DNA from 2 places in the Companilactobacillus halodurans genome. Region 2 is predicted to be linked to the other one. Evidence: a T-box and tRNA genes for the amino acid it is inferred to sense, from the RefSeq annotation. Region 2 holds a T-box; the other holds one or more tRNA genes.
The links. A T-box is a leader RNA that pairs with one kind of tRNA and senses whether it is charged. The one in region 2 lies ahead of leuS (leucine--tRNA ligase), so its partner is inferred to be a tRNA-Leu.
Positions count from the first base shown of each region.

Region 1: it has a tRNA-Leu gene. The T-box ahead of leuS (leucine--tRNA ligase) is inferred to sense a tRNA for this amino acid. The anticodon was not compared.

Region 1 is NZ_VDFO01000064.1:704-7,563, forward strand. It holds gene FHL05_RS11935 (SLAP domain-containing protein) at 488-988, opposite strand; gene FHL05_RS11940 (helix-turn-helix domain-containing protein) at 1,046-1,963, opposite strand; tRNA gene FHL05_RS11945 (tRNA-Leu) at 2,063-2,148, opposite strand; gene FHL05_RS11950 (SprT family protein) at 2,185-2,649, opposite strand; gene FHL05_RS11955 (hypothetical protein) at 2,649-3,083, opposite strand; gene FHL05_RS11960 (glycosyltransferase family 2 protein) at 3,089-4,069, opposite strand; gene FHL05_RS11965 (ArnT family glycosyltransferase) at 4,062-5,516, opposite strand; gene FHL05_RS11970 (aminotransferase class I/II-fold pyridoxal phosphate-dependent enzyme) at 5,518-6,687, opposite strand.
Region 2 is NZ_VDFO01000001.1:41,152-50,288, forward strand. It holds gene FHL05_RS00165 (NAD(P)H-hydrate dehydratase) at 1-441, shown strand, start outside; gene FHL05_RS00170 (putative polysaccharide biosynthesis protein) at 487-2,124, opposite strand; gene leuS (leucine--tRNA ligase) at 2,508-4,922, opposite strand; T-box leader at 4,963-5,173, opposite strand; gene FHL05_RS00180 (glucosaminidase domain-containing protein) at 5,172-6,464, opposite strand; gene FHL05_RS00185 (phosphatase PAP2 family protein) at 6,545-7,195, shown strand; gene FHL05_RS00190 (MDR family MFS transporter) at 7,142-8,617, opposite strand; gene metK (methionine adenosyltransferase) at 8,691-9,137, opposite strand, start outside.

The DNA.
Region 1 (6,860 bases), on a different contig from region 2:
TAAGAGTAAAATAGATTTTTTCATATTTTTGACCTCACTATATTGTTGTTAATTCCCTCGTACACTATTTTTTGGCAGAAAAATAGCGTACACAAAAATTGATTTTTTAAATTCATAGAACAAATATTTTAATATTTCACACACTGCTCATACATTTTCGGCATAATTATAAGCAACTTAATAGTACAAGCATTTATCCACTATTACAACAAAAAACTCTAATTTTTCTTGCTTTTTTCTATAAAAATTTCTATATAAATATTATCAAAAAAAGAAGAAAACGTTATAAACGTTGGTACTATTTACTTTCGTAGACATATATTACATGAAGATAATCTTTTCCAAAAAAATATTTTTTACAAAATTTTATCTTAAATACAAATTTTCACTCATTATCTATTAAAGACTAAAAAAGGGACTACCAATTCATCAAATAAATTGATAGTCTCTTTTGAACTCGTGAGAAAAATTTTTCTCTAAGTTCTAACTAGTATTTTTCTGTAAAAGATTGTTGAATGACGTACCACATACCTACGTACTCATCAGTTGCAATTCTAACGAATGGCATTCCATCTGAAGTGGAAATCACACGATCTGAATACCAATAAGTACCAGGAGCTAGAGCGACTTTGGAACTCTCAACAAAGTTGTGATCATAAACTGGGACATCCTCATCAGTCGTAACTCGGATAACTTCCGGTCTATCGCGATAAATATAGCTATCGCTTGAATTCAAATACTCATCTTTCCCAATTTGGTAATAATTTGTTCCATTGATATCAATCGTTTTACCAAGATACCAATCACTATTCTCTGATACAGCCTTATCGAGCGAATCGCCTTTTGAATTATACATTTCTGCAGTGCGATAAGCATCGACAAAGTACCCGCTAGTCACGGATTCAGCCTTGACACTTTGGACAGGTATAAATGAAAATCCAAAACCTAGTAGAAGAATGAATAACACTACTACAAATTTTTTCTTCATTTTTTATACTTCCTTAGTCTCCTTAGACTATCCAAAGTATAACTTGTTTAAACATATTTAACCAATGTTTTGCATGTTTTTTATATCATGCATTAATGACTTGTTATCATTTAATTTAGCTAGATAATAAGCTAAATTATAATGGTCTTCATAAGCTTGTTTATGATTAACGCCATTTTGTAAGGCTAAAGCAGCTGAATAGTTCAACTCATCTAAGAAATATGAAACATTTCTCTCTTGAGCAAAATCTAATCCTTCTTGACTTAGTTGATAAGCATCATCATATAACTTCATTTCGTCAAATGATTGAGCAATCATTTTATAAATAAAGAGAATTTCTAAGTCACTGGCATTATCGATATCTTTTTCTTCTTCAAAGGCTGCAGTGATCATTTTGAAATAATATGATGCTTGATCGGCAAAACCTTGATTCGAGTATCGTAAACCTTTGAACAAATAAGCTAATAAAGTATAAACATCAGTTTCATCAGATTTGGTATATTGTAGTACCTTATCGAACGTAAACATTGAAGTTTCAATATTGTTCTTCCAAAAGTCCAAAACACCATTGATCAACTCGTATTGTTTCCAATCATCGTTGCTCAATTTACTTCGTAATGAATCAATCTCTTTATCCAAACCATCAATATCTTTTAGTAAGGCTTTTTCTTCAATTTTATCAAGAATATTTTCTTGATTGTTTGCTTTAGATGAAAATTCACTAAATACATCGTTTAAAGTTAAGTCTAATCTTAGGCATATTTTGATTAGAATATTTACAGTTGGTGCAACATTATGTTTCTCTATTTTACTAATAGTATTTTGAGTACAAACATCTTGAGCCAGCTCAACTTGAGTTAAATTCATTTCTCGTCGTTTATTATAAATAATAGATCCAAGAAACAATGGCAACACACTCCTATCTTTGCTTTGACATTTATCAATAATACTATAATTACTAACAAAAATATACATATATGGGTTACAAATATTAAATAAATCAAATCTATAAGATTTTATATTTCCAAAATACACAAAAAAAGTAGTTGAACAGATGTTCAACTACTTAACTGATGCGGGTAAGAAGATTCGAACTTCCACGGAGATAACTCTCCACAAGATCCTTAGTCTTGCGCGTCTGCCAGTTCCGCCATACCCGCGTACGAGTAATACTATACACATAATTAAGAAAATTTTCAAGGCAATTTTTGAATGTCCTTGAGATATTTCAAATGACCGTGGCATTTACCGCAAACGAAACGTCTAGTATTGATTTTTTTGACTCGAAAATAAGTTTGATGACAGTTCTGACATTGATAAAGATGATACTTCCGATTCTTCACGGAACTAGTTATCGGAGAATAACGCAAACCTCCCACTTGCTTCAGCAAAGCTTTAAAAGTTCGGTCCTTATGCTGAGCTGGCAAATGGTCATTATATAAGTGATAGTGACACAATTCGTGCTTGATCACACCTACCAAGGTTTCATAACCAAAGTCTTGATAGATTTTAGGATTAATGTCAATGTGACGATCATTCAAGTGAAAACGGCCACCAGTCGTCCTCAAACGATTATTAAAACAAGCATAGTGAATAAAAGGCTTCCCAAAATCATCTTGGGAAACCTTTTTTATTAATTCTGTTAATTCTAAATCAGTCATTAGGCTAAATTAGTCAACTTTTGAATTAGTTTTGAAAACTTATCCATGTATTCGTCTTGTTTCTTTTCAGCTTCATCAAAACTGTGGCGATCAACTTGTTTCTTGTCACCAATACTAGTTGTCATTTCTGAACAAGCTTCAACATACTTCTTAAATGCAGATACTAATGAAATATGCGTACCCATCAAACGAGCAGGAGCTTTGCCCTTTTCCAATTTAGCTAAAGTTGTTTGATAGTTCTTAGTTCCGGTTGTGAAATCTTTTTGAACCCTTGCATATTCGACATCATCCATTTTATCCACTTTGCTACGATCCAAAGCGTCACGAATCTTTTCAAATTCTGGATTTAACTTATCTTGTTCATCTTGAATCGATTGAACAGTTTCATTGATCAATTGACCATAATTCATAGCTTTCTTTTGTGCGGCATTCATAACAATTACCTCTTATTTTCTTCTTGAGTCTTTTCAGTGTAAATATCCTTTTCGATGGTAAATCTTGGACGTTGTTTAACTTCGCTAAAAATCTTACCAACATATTCGCCGATGACACTGATACTAATCAATTGTACACCACCAAGGGCCCAGATGGATATCATTAATGACGACCAACCTACGACGACGTGACCATTGATTTTTCTAACAAAACTGTAAATCAACAGCAAAATACTAATTAAAACAATTAGAAAACCTAAGCCCATAATCATTTTGATTGGAACGATTGAAAATGACGTGATACCGTCCATCGCAAACTTAATCATCTTTCTCAATGGATATTTCGATTCTCCAGCAAATCGTTCTTTTCTAGCATAGTAGACCTTAGCCGATTTGAATCCAACTAAAGGAACGATTCCTCGCAAAAAGAGATTTCTTTCTTGATAACTCAATAAAACATCGCAAGCTCGTTGACTGAGCAATCGATAATCAGCTGAATCAGGAACAAGTTTCACGCCTAGAAATCCCATGAACTTGTAAAATAGTTCAGCAGTACCCCGTTTAAAGGCAGTATCAGTGTCACGATTATTTCTAACGCCATAGACTACTTCTGCTCCCTTTAAATACTCATCAACCATTTTAGGAATGGCATTGACGTCATCTTGCAAGTCGGCATCTATCGTTATAACGGCGTCAGAATCCTTGGAAGCACTCGTCACACCGGCCAATAAAGCGCCTTGATGTCCAAAATTACGACTTAACTTAACCCCAGAGACAAAGTGATACTGTTTTGAGAAACCATCGATCAATTGCCAAGTTTTATCACGACTACCATCATCAACGAAAACAATTTTACTATTTTCAGTAATCTTCCTTTCATCAACTAAATTTTGTAAAATTGCCATTAATTCTTTGGTCGTTTCATGCAAGACTTCCTCTTCGTTATAACAAGGAACGACAATACTTAACTTAAATAAATCAGACATTAACTTTTCCCCATTTCGATCCAACCCATTCGCAAATCTTAAAGAGACCTAAGCCACCTAAAATTGCAATTACAGGTAAAAATTCGAGTCGATAGCGACCCTGCACTTCAATCAATAATTGTACAACAGCGTATGCCATCAAAGGTAATAATATCAAAAACATCTCTTTATCGTGCGATTTTTTCCAGAGACATAATGAACCAATCCAAGAAAAGATAATCAGCATGACGCTTCCTAAGTAACCAAGAAGCTTTATATGATTAGTTAAACTTAGAGAATGTTTAGTTTCTAAGCCTGTGAAGTCAATTGTTCCTGATCTTCCAGCCCAAAGCGTTTCATTTTTATGCCAGAATAATTTCAGCCAACCATGCGTTGCATTCAAATTAGCAACATTTTCTTTGATGACTTGATGTTCCTTTTTACTCATCTTGTTGCGGCTTTCACTTAAATCAAACCGGTTCACCATCCCTTGATCATATGAACCATTTGAATTAGCATCTAGTCCAACGACGAATTTCCACTCCGAATCGCGATTCGAGAGCCCAAAAGAGTTTAAACCGGAACTTTTGACCATTAAGCCAGCTCCAGAAAAAATCACTTGGTAAATAACTAGCGTAATCAAAACTTTTAAAATTTTAGACCAATCGAATTTATTATTAGAAATAAATAAGAACAATAAAGCGTAAACGACGATTCCTGCAATAATAACTGGACCTATCGGTCTAACAATACTGCCAAGTCCCAAAGTTACTCCGGCTAAAATATAAGACCAATAACGGTCCTTTAGAATTAAATAAAACGTCAATAAGAAAAACATCATCCCGATATATTGATTATCAGCTTGGCTATTCAGTGCAAACCAATCTAGGTCAATCATTAGTAAAAATACGGCTAAACGAGCAATTTTTACTTTATTGAACAATTTGATGGAAAGCTGATAAACCAAATACAAAATTACAACTTGATAGAAAACATTCAATAATTGAACCGCAATGACATGGTGCCCAAAAATTTTGACGACGCCCATAACATAAACTAAAAAGCCAGTTTGATAGGCCCATTTAGCAAAATAATCATTATCGTGAACAAAAATATTTTTCCCCGACAAAGCCTTTGGAGCTGTAGTCCAAAAGGCCTTAAAATCACTGATTTGCGTTTTAGGAACAATTGCTAACCAAATTACAGCAACTAAGATAAATATCAACAACATGCTAATTAAAATCAAACGATTGAGTTTTAAATCATCGTCTCGAATCCTAAACAGCAGATAACCGACTCCTAAAGTAAGAATAATGGCACAAAGAAGAACCAGTATTGCTAATACTGGTTCAATTTTTAGATAATTTACTGTGTAGAAACTTCCCATTTGAATCAATACAACAGATGTAAAGATTCCCACGCAAATAATAATTAATTTGCTAATAACATTTTGAAATTTACTTAGCATTTTACTCCTCGATATTTGCTACTTTCTGCGGCTTCTTTAGGAAGTCCCCTAATTTAGATACACAAGTATTAATGTTGTCCATACTTGCGGCATAGCTAAATCTGAGATGACCTTTACCACCAACACCGAAGAAACTACCTGGCAAAATTGCTAAGTGTTCTTTTTCTAGTAAATCGTTGGCAAATTTAACATCATCTTGTTCGTATTCATCAGGAATCTTAGCAAATAGGTAGAATGCCCCATCTGGATCTGGACAATCGAAACCTAATTCGTTTAAGCCCTTATGTAAAACATCACGTCTTGCCTTGTATTGATCCCTCATAGAAATTGGATCGTCATACCCGTTGGTATAGGCTTCCAAGGCTGCATATTGCGTGATTGATGAAATAGAAGTTGTAGCTAATTCGTGAATCTTATTGATTTGCGAAATAACTGCTGCTGGTCCACAAATAATACCAAAACGCCAACCAGTCATAGCATGCGACTTAGACAATCCATTCAAAAGAATCGTTTGCTCAGGTAAAATTTTACCAAATGACACATGCTTGAAATTATAGGTCAATTCACTATAAATTTCGTCACTGATCACAAAAACATCATGTTGCTTCAAGACGTCTGCCAATGCTCTCAGTTCATCTTCTGTATAACTAACGCCAGTAGGATTACTTGGGAAATTAAGCAAGAAAATCTTGATACGTGGATTAGTTCTAAATGCTTCTTTCAATGCTTCAGGAGTGACCTTAAAGTCTGTCTCTGAAGTGTCAATATAAACTGGTGCGGCACCATTGAAGTCGGCATCCGGTCCATAAATCGTAAATGATGGTGAAGGAATCAAAACCTCATCACCGTCTTGCAAAATTGCATTGAATGCTGAGAATACACCCTCAGTTACACCCGCTGAGGCTATGATTTGAGTTTCAGGATCATAATTCAGATCATATTTGTCATGTAAATAGTCTGCCACAGCATGCAAAAGTTCATGAATGCCTTCAGGCACAGTATAATGTGTCTCATTGTCGTCAATTGCATCTTTGGCGGCTTTTTTGATATGTTCTGGGGTTGGGAAATTAGGTTCCCCAACAGTCATATTGACCACCCCTGGAATACTCTTTGCTTTAGCATTAAACTTAAAAATCTCTTGTTGCTTAATGGCAACTACAGACGGTTTCATAAGGGAGATTAAATCACTTTTCACTATAAACACCTCTTTTAGAAGATTACACCTTTATTCTAACATACGATAATTTAGAAAAAAAAAGACATTCAATGAAATGAATGTCAAAATATGGGCTGTACGATAAATAAAGTTGATAGGTATTTTGCCATCAACTTTATTTTTGTATA
Region 2 (9,137 bases):
AAAATACCGCTGACAACTAATGCTAAAATTATTATGACGCCACATCAAGGAGAATGGGAACGACTCTCGACGCTTAAAATTCATGAGCAAAATGAACTCAATAATATTGATGAATTGCATAAGCTAAACCCCAAAGCCGCTTTAGTTTTGAAAAAACATCATTCAGAAATCTATTATCAAGGCAAGGTCCTACAAATAACTGCTGGAAATGCTGGTATGGCTACTGGTGGTATGGGCGATACTTTAACAGGTATCATGGCTGGTTTTATTGGTCAATTTGGATTTTCAATTGAAACAATTTCGGCAGCCCTTTTAATTCATAGTTATATTGCCGATAAACTCAATAAAAAACATTACGTTATCTTGCCTTCGCTCTTGATTGAAAAACTACCAAAGTACATGGCTAGTTTCAGCTATGAAAATGGGCACTATTTATCATAAGAAATGAAAAAATCATCAATTCTTAAAAAAATTGATGATTTTTATTTATTTCATATTAAAGATTTTTCTGATTCGAGCAACTTTAGATCCTAGAATCTTATCAGCTAAGGAAGTTTTCAAAACTAGATAACCGTAAATTATGCCACCTAATCCTGCCTCAAGAATCAAAACGACTACACTGATGATTCGATCAGTATTGCCAACGAAATGGAAAACGACCCAGTTAACAAAAATTACTGACACGAACATAATCAATGAAAAGAGAATGATTCCACTGATACGACGAGTTATTCGACCAGTATCAAATGGATAAATTGCATGTAATTCTTTAGTCATTAACCAACAAACTACGGCCATTCCGATACTGGTTGCTACTAAAGGTCCAAATTCATGGAAGATGGCAATCATTGGCAATTGAACGACCACTTTAACAATAAAACCATAAACAAAGTACTTAATAGCTAAACGATTACGATACAACGCTTGCAAAACTGCGGAAAGAACGGTAAACAATCCTAGTAGAATTGAAATTACTGATGAGAATTGCAACATCAAAACTCCTAAGGCGTCATAACGATAGAATGTCGTCCATAATGGTTGAGCCACAGCATACATTCCTAAAGAAGCCGGAATCATAATAAAAAAGAATAACTCCAAAGTATTAGAAATTTGTCCTTCAATCTTTCCTTCGTCTCCTTTTGAATAGAGGCCAGATAAAATCGGCACTGCTGTAACGGCCATAGCGGTCGACAATGACACGATAATCATAATTAATTTATTAGCTTGAAAACCAAACAATGAATAATAGTTATCCAATTGTGCACCCGTCGCATTGACGAACATTCTCATAAATTGATTAAAAGTTGACTGATCATAAAGATTAAAGAAAGTTATTCCGGCATCGAGAATGATAAATGGAACAGCTTGCTCAAAAATCTCTTTAGTAAAGTTTCTTTCATTTACATCAGTCACTGGCTTACCGTTACGCGAAAGCTGCCTTAATTTTGGTAGTTTCTTTAAGAGAGCTAAAACTAGGATTCCAATTGCAAAAGCTGCTCCGATAAAAGCCGCAAATGTCGATTGAACAACAGCATTAATATAACTGCCCTTATTAATGACCATAATGATATAAGTCGCAATCAACATGTAAACAACACGAGCAATCTGCTCAATAAACTGCGAGATGGCTGAAGGCGCCATATCTGCATAGCCTTGCAAATAACCTCTTAAAATACTCAAGATAGGAATTATCAAAACCGCTACGGCTAAAGATTTGATAACTGGGATACTTCGTGGGTCGCCATCAGTGAACAATGTCGCTAGAACTGGTGCTCCAAAGTACATAATGGCTCCAAAAATCACTCCCATAAAAGTCATGATTTTTAATCCATGTTTGAATAATTTGTTACCTGTCGAATACTGATCTAAGGCATTATAATGTGAAATCTGTTTCGATATCGCACCCGGAATACCTGCTGTCGACACGATTAAAAATAAACTATAAATATTGTATCCTTTGGCAAATAGAGCATTAGCAGCTGGATAATATGAGCCCATCCAAGCCATCCAAGGGATGATATATATTGCACCTAAAATACGTGAAAAAATACTTCCAGCCGTCATCCATGCTGAACCTTTCAACATGGTATCTTGTGAAGAAACTTCTGGTTCCAACACCGGCATAACTTCTTCATTATCACGGCTATTATTTACGCCCAAAACATGCACCACCTTAAAAACTGTCCATTTAATTATAGCAAAGTTCTCATCTTAAAAATCTAAAATTACTCTTAAATTAACTAAATTGCAAATTAATTTCAAATGTTGCTTAAACTTTACAGATACGATAAATTGTAAAGGCTATTTAATCAAGATAAATGGTAATATAAATCTATTGATGGCAAGAGATTGATTCATTATTAAAACTCACCTAAAAGTTTGCATTAAGCAATTATTCTCAATTGAAATTCCTTCATATCATATATAATATTAAATACTGCTTGGTCTCTGCCATCAATGACGTAAAAAAAGAGCTTCGGAAAATCCGAAGCTCTTTTTCTTATTTCCTATTTTACTACGATATTAACTAATTTATTAGGAATAGCAATTATCTTAACGATATTTTTGCCATCTGTAAATTTCTTAACTTTTTCATCAGTTGTAGCCATTTTTTCTAAATCATCTTTAGAAGTTCCTGTAGCAACTTTAATCTTGTCTCTAAGTTTACCATTGACTTGTAAAATGATTTCAACTGTATCAGAAACCAATTTCTTTTCATCATAAGTAGGCCATTTAGCGTAACTGATTGATTCATCGTGACCAAACTTACTCCAAAGTTCCTCCATCATGTGTGGAGCAATTGGTGCAAGCATCTTCACTAGACCTTCAGCGTAAGCCTTAGGCATTGTGTCAACCTTATGTGCTTCGTTAACAAAGACCATCATTTGAGAAATAGCAGTGTTAAAGTGTAAAGCATCAAAGTCTTCAGTTACTTTCTTAACTGTTTCATTATAAACTTTATCTAATTTACCGTCATTTTCCTTAGTTAAGAAGCCTTCACGAATTGTGCTGTAATCATCATCATTAATGAATAAGTTCCAAACACGATCCAAGAATTTAGCTGAACCTGACAAGCCATTTTCTGACCAGGCAATTGAAGCATCCAATGGACCCATGAACATTTCATAAGTTCTCAAAGTATCAGCACCGTATGATTCAACGACATCATCAGGGTTAACGACATTACCTTTAGACTTAGACATCTTTTCATGACCCTTGCCTAAAATCATTCCTTGATTAAATAATTTTTGGAATGGTTCTTTAGTTGGGACAACACCCAAATCATATAATACCTTGTGCCAAAATCTTGCGTATAACAAGTGCAAGACAGCATGTTCAGCTCCACCAATATACAAGTCAACTGGTAGCCATTGTTTCAATAAGTCATAATCAGCCAACTCTTTATCGTTATGTGGATCGATATATCTCAAGTAATACCATGAAGAACCAGCCCATTGTGGCATCGTATTAGTTTCACGTTTACCTTTACGACCATTTTTATCCACAACATTTACCCAATCAGTTAAATTAGCAAGTGGACTTTCACCAGTACCTGAAGGTTTGATATCTTGATCAGCTGGTAATTCCAATGGCAATTCATTTTCTGGAACTAATGAAGTCGTTCCATCTTCCCAGTGAATGACAGGGATTGGTTCACCCCAATATCTTTGACGTGAGAAGACCCAATCACGAAGACGATAGTTAACTTTTTTCTTACCAAAGCCTTTATCCTCAAGATATTCAACCATGCGATCGATAGCATCTTTTTTGTTCAATCCATCCAAGAAATCAGAATTAATATGTTTGCCATCACCAGTAATGGCACCGTCATCAAGATTTCCTTCAATAACTTGTTTCATTGGTAAATTGAATTTCTTAGCAAAAGCAAAATCACGATCATCATGAGCAGGAACGGCCATAACGGCACCTGTACCATAAGTTACCAAGACATAATCAGAAATCCAAATTGGAATTCTGTCGCCATTGACAGGATTAGTAGCGTAAGCTCCTGTGAAGACTCCGGTCTTTTCATCATTCAAATCAGTTCTATCAAGATCTGACTTGTGTGAAACTTTTTCTTTATATGCATCTACAGCTGCTTTTTGTTCAGGAGTAGTAATCTTATCAACTAAATCATGTTCTGGAGCTAAAGTCATGTATTGAACTCCAAAAACAGTATCTGGTCTAGTTGTGAAGACATCGATTTTATCGTCAAAACCAACAACTGGGAAAGTGATTTGAGCACCAACTGAGCGACCAATCCAATTTCTTTGTTGTTCTTTGATACTTTCTGGCCAATCGATATCATCAAGGTCATCGATCAATCTGTCTGCATAAGCTGTAATCTTTAGCATCCATTGACGCATTGGTTTTCTAATAACTGGGAAACCGCCACGCTCTGTTTTGCCATCGATAATTTCCTCATTAGCCACAACTGTACCTAAATCTGGAGACCAGTTAACTGGTACTTCTGCTTCATAAGCGAGACCTTTTTTGTACATTTGTTCAAAGATCCATTGTGTCCACTTATAGAACTTAGGATCAGTTGTTTGTACTTCACGATCCCAATCGTAAGAGAAGCCTAATGAATTGATTTGACGCTTGAAGTTTTGAATATTTTTTTCTGTGAAGTCAGCAGGATTGTGACCCGTATTCAAAGCATATTGTTCAGCTGGCAACCCAAAAGCATCGAAGCCCATTGGATGCAAAACATTATATCCTTGTGCACGTTTCATTCTGGCAACAATATCTGTTGCTGTGTATCCTTCAGGGTGACCTACGTGAAGTCCTTGTCCTGATGGGTATGGGAACATATCCAAGGCATAAAAATTCTTTTTCTTTGGATCATTAGTTGTTCTAAAAGTATCGTGTTCTTTCCAATACTTTTGCCATTTTTTCTCTACGGTATTGTGATTGTACATATTTTTCCTCCTATACAAAAAAAGTCCCATGATTATATAATCATAGGACGAGTTATCGCGTTACCACCTAAGTTCCGCACTAAATAAGTACGACTCTTGAAATCCTTAACGAGGATCATTCGCAGTCGCTTACTGAAGTTCGGCAACTAAATCAGTGGACGAGTTCGAAAATAGAAATCTATGCATTCACATCCCCATGCACTTTCTGAGAAGCATTTCTATTATCTACTATTTCCGTTGTTTTACATTCTATACCAATAATGATTGACCGACAACCAATAAATCTGAATTTAAGTTATTTAATTGTTTAATATTGTCAATCGTTGTTCCTGCTTGTGAAGCAATTGAATCAATTGTATCGCCACTTTGAACAGTTACAGTATAATTATTTTTATTTCCTGAATCGTTATTATCATTTGAATTATAATCATTTTGCACATCGATTGAAGATGTATCGGTCGTATCGTCAGAAGCAACATACTTTTTAACTCCATTGCGTTCATCTTGAACAATAACTGGAGCTTGTTGAGTTCCATAAGCGTCTGAAACATTCCCTGTATCAACAATTTTATCGTTGTCATTAGAACTATTGGTATTCGTAGTATTTGCCAAATTCGTCAACGATGCAGCTTGAGTTGTCTGTGTGGCGTCATTGCCAATAATCTTTTTAATCGTCAAAGTCTTGCCTGGATAAATATAATTATCAGTCTTCAAATTATTCAAACTCATCAAACTGTTCTTATCTATATTAAATTTATCAGCAATTGATTGAACAGTATCGCCTTGACTGACAGTGTATGTCTGATCCTTATCTGAAAGATTAGTATCAAATTGAGTCAAATCGTACTTTTCAATCATACTATTCAATTTATCAGCATATGTTGTATCGGTTGCATAACGGCCTGTTAAAAATTTTGTAGCATCTTTATAAGAATCAGTGTTACTCTTCCAAGCTCCAGCGTATAATTGTGAATTTTCTGAAGTACCGCCACGAATTAAACTGACGTAGTCTTCCAAAGACTCTTTGTATGAAGGATATTTTCTAAAATTAGAACTAATTGAATAAAGATTACCTGTTCCATCATCTTCTTGAGTACCCATATTAACAGATGAATCCTTGTAACTTCCCTTGATACCAAAGAGATTATAGTTTGGCGAACTTGCTAAGCCACTAGTTCCCCAACCGCTTTCAACCATGGCCTGAGCAATCATAACTGACGCATACAGGTCATTGTTAGAAGCTAATTTACGAGCCGAATTACCAATATAATCAAGAAATTGCTCATCACCGACACCAGTGGAACTTACGGGAGTAGTAACTGCCGCTGAATTTTGTGATATTAAATTGCTGACCGACAAAGCCTCAGCCTTAACTGGCGTTGGCGCAGAAATACTAGTAATTTCAGCTACGGCAGTGCCGACAAAAACACTAGACCCCAAAATTGTCATATTTCGACGTAAATTTGCGTTCTTATTTTTTTTATTATTTAATTTAGTCAAACGACTATCTTCGATTTTGCGCTCACGACGTGTTATAACCATAAGTATCTGCTCTCCCTCAAAATCTTTATACTTTATTATATTTCTTAACAAAAACTTAAACAATAGAGAGATCAAAAATTATGAAAATATTTGCAAAAATAACTATCCTAAATATACTTTTACTGGTCGCCTTTTGCTTTTGGAGCTTGAATGTAGCTCTAAAAACAACTTTAATCAAAAACTTCGACATGACTTTAATTAGGCAAATCTATCATGCAAATGACCTGACGCTTACTTTCTTCCGACAAGTTACCAATATTGGTGACACCTATCAAACCATTACAATAGCAGCGATTATTTTTATCATATTAATAATTAAAAAATATAACTATGCTGCCATTTTTCTAGTCTTAAATAAGGTCGTCGTTGCTGGACTCAATAGTTTGATCAAACTGATCGTTCAAAGACCACGCCCTGAACATCATCATTTCGTCTATGCCGGAGGTTATAGTTTCCCCAGTGGACATTCTGCCAGTTCATTTGCTTTATACATTTCAGTACTGATAATTAGTTTATTTATCTTCAAAAAAATCAGCATCAAAATAATTATCAGTATGATTGCCATTTTGTTGGTTATTTTGGTTGGTTACAGTCGAATCTTTTTAGGTGTCCACTATCCTAGCGATGTCCTCGGTGGCTACCTCTTAGCGGCTACAATCCTAACTTTCAATACTCTATTATTTAGCATGAAGGATTTTTTTATTCTTCAACTCAAAGGCATTAAGAATTAATCCCACTACTAATAGTACAAGAGAAGCGACGTAAATATTGTGCAATCCTGAAAAAAGAATTTGTCGCATTTTGGGTAAAAGCTGATGTGGCAAGGAACTAGCCGTTTGTGGATCAATCAATTGATTCATCATATCGACTGTAATATTTTTGTTTTCTGCAGCCCCTTTGGCTAAAGCTGTATTCAAAACGATTCCATAAACTGAAACCATCATCGATTGACCAATAGTCCGCAACAACGTATTAAAACTCGTTGCCACTCCAACATTTTCTGGGTCGACAACCGTTTGGGCTGTGACAGTAGTTGTGGTAATCGTTAAACCAAAACCTAGACCTGCAATCCCTGCTAAACCGCAGAAGTACCAAAATGGCGTGCTGGCATTTGCTAACAATAACAAACCATTAGCAATGGCTAAGAAAAAGAGACTGATATAAATGACACGATTAGGTGCCATTTTTTTTATCAACGTACCAGCCCAGAATGAACCCAAAATCCAAACTATGGAACTAGGTGTGACAGCAAATCCTCCCATTGAAGGGCTTAATCCTAGTAGACCTTGCATCCAAGTTGGGATATAAGCTTCAAAACCAATCAAGAAACCACTAACCAAAAGTGCTAAAACATTTTGAATAACAAAAGTTTTATTTTTAAATAGCTCTAAAGGTAAAATTGGATCACTAACATGTTTTTCAACTTTGATAAACACAAAGATTGAAATAATCGAAACTAAAACTAAACCTATTGGCAACATTGGATTAGTGCTACCAATGTATTGAAGTGCCAACATCAATGGCAAAAGAACCAAAATCAACAAAATTGTACCTGAATAGTCAATTTTTATTTTTTCATGTTCTCTCTTGTCTTCTTTAAAGAAGAACCAAATCAAAGCCATAGTCAATAGACCAACTGGCAAGTTAATCAAGAAAACCCAGTGCCAGCTTAATTGTTCAACAATAAAACCACCTAATAATGGCGCAATAATTGCAGCAATTCCCCACGCGGAACCATTGAAACCAAGGATTTTAGCTCTTTTTTCCAGTGGATAAATGTCAGCGATAATCGTAAAAGTCAAAGGCTGAATGGCACCAGAACCAATACCTTGAATCACCCGAGCTAAAATCAATGTCAACATCGAGTTCGACATCGCACAAAGAGTCGAACCAATAACAAAAATAACTAAACCTATCAAAAGAATCGGTTTTCGTCCAATAATATCTGATAATTTTCCATAAATAGGCGTAGCTACCGCCGTCATCAGCAAATAAATTGAAAAGACCCAGTTCATTAAACTGACGCCATGCAAACTTCCAATAATTGTTGGCATCGCCGTCGAGACAATCGTCCCCTCAATTGCTGTCATAAATGTCGCAATAAATACCGCGATAGTGACAATTACAACATTCGATTGATTTTTTTGTGCCATTAAATAATTCCTCCCATAAAAAAAAGAGACGCTTCCTAAAGTTTACCTTTAAGAACGCCTCTGTAATCACCGATTAAATATGTAAGAAGTTCTTGATATCATCAACTTTATCAAGTTTTTCCCATGGTAAATCGATATCTGTACGTCCGAAGTGACCATATGCGGCCGTCTTCTTATAAATTGGTCTTTGTAAATCAAGCATTTCAATGATACCTAGTGGACGAAGATCAAAGAACTCATTGATACATTTTTCAATTTGTTCTTCAGAAAAGTCACTAGTACCAAATGTATCAACGTGAATTGATACAGGTCTTGCCACACCAATAGCGTAAGCAATTTGAATTTCAACCTTTTCAGCAACACCGGCAGCTACAAGGTTTTTAGCGATGTATCTGGCAGCGTAACTAGCTGAACGGTCAACTTTAGTAGCATCCTTACCTGAGAAGGCACCACCACCATGACGAGCAAAACCACCGTAAGTATCAACGATAACTTTACGTCCAGTTAGACCAGAATCCCC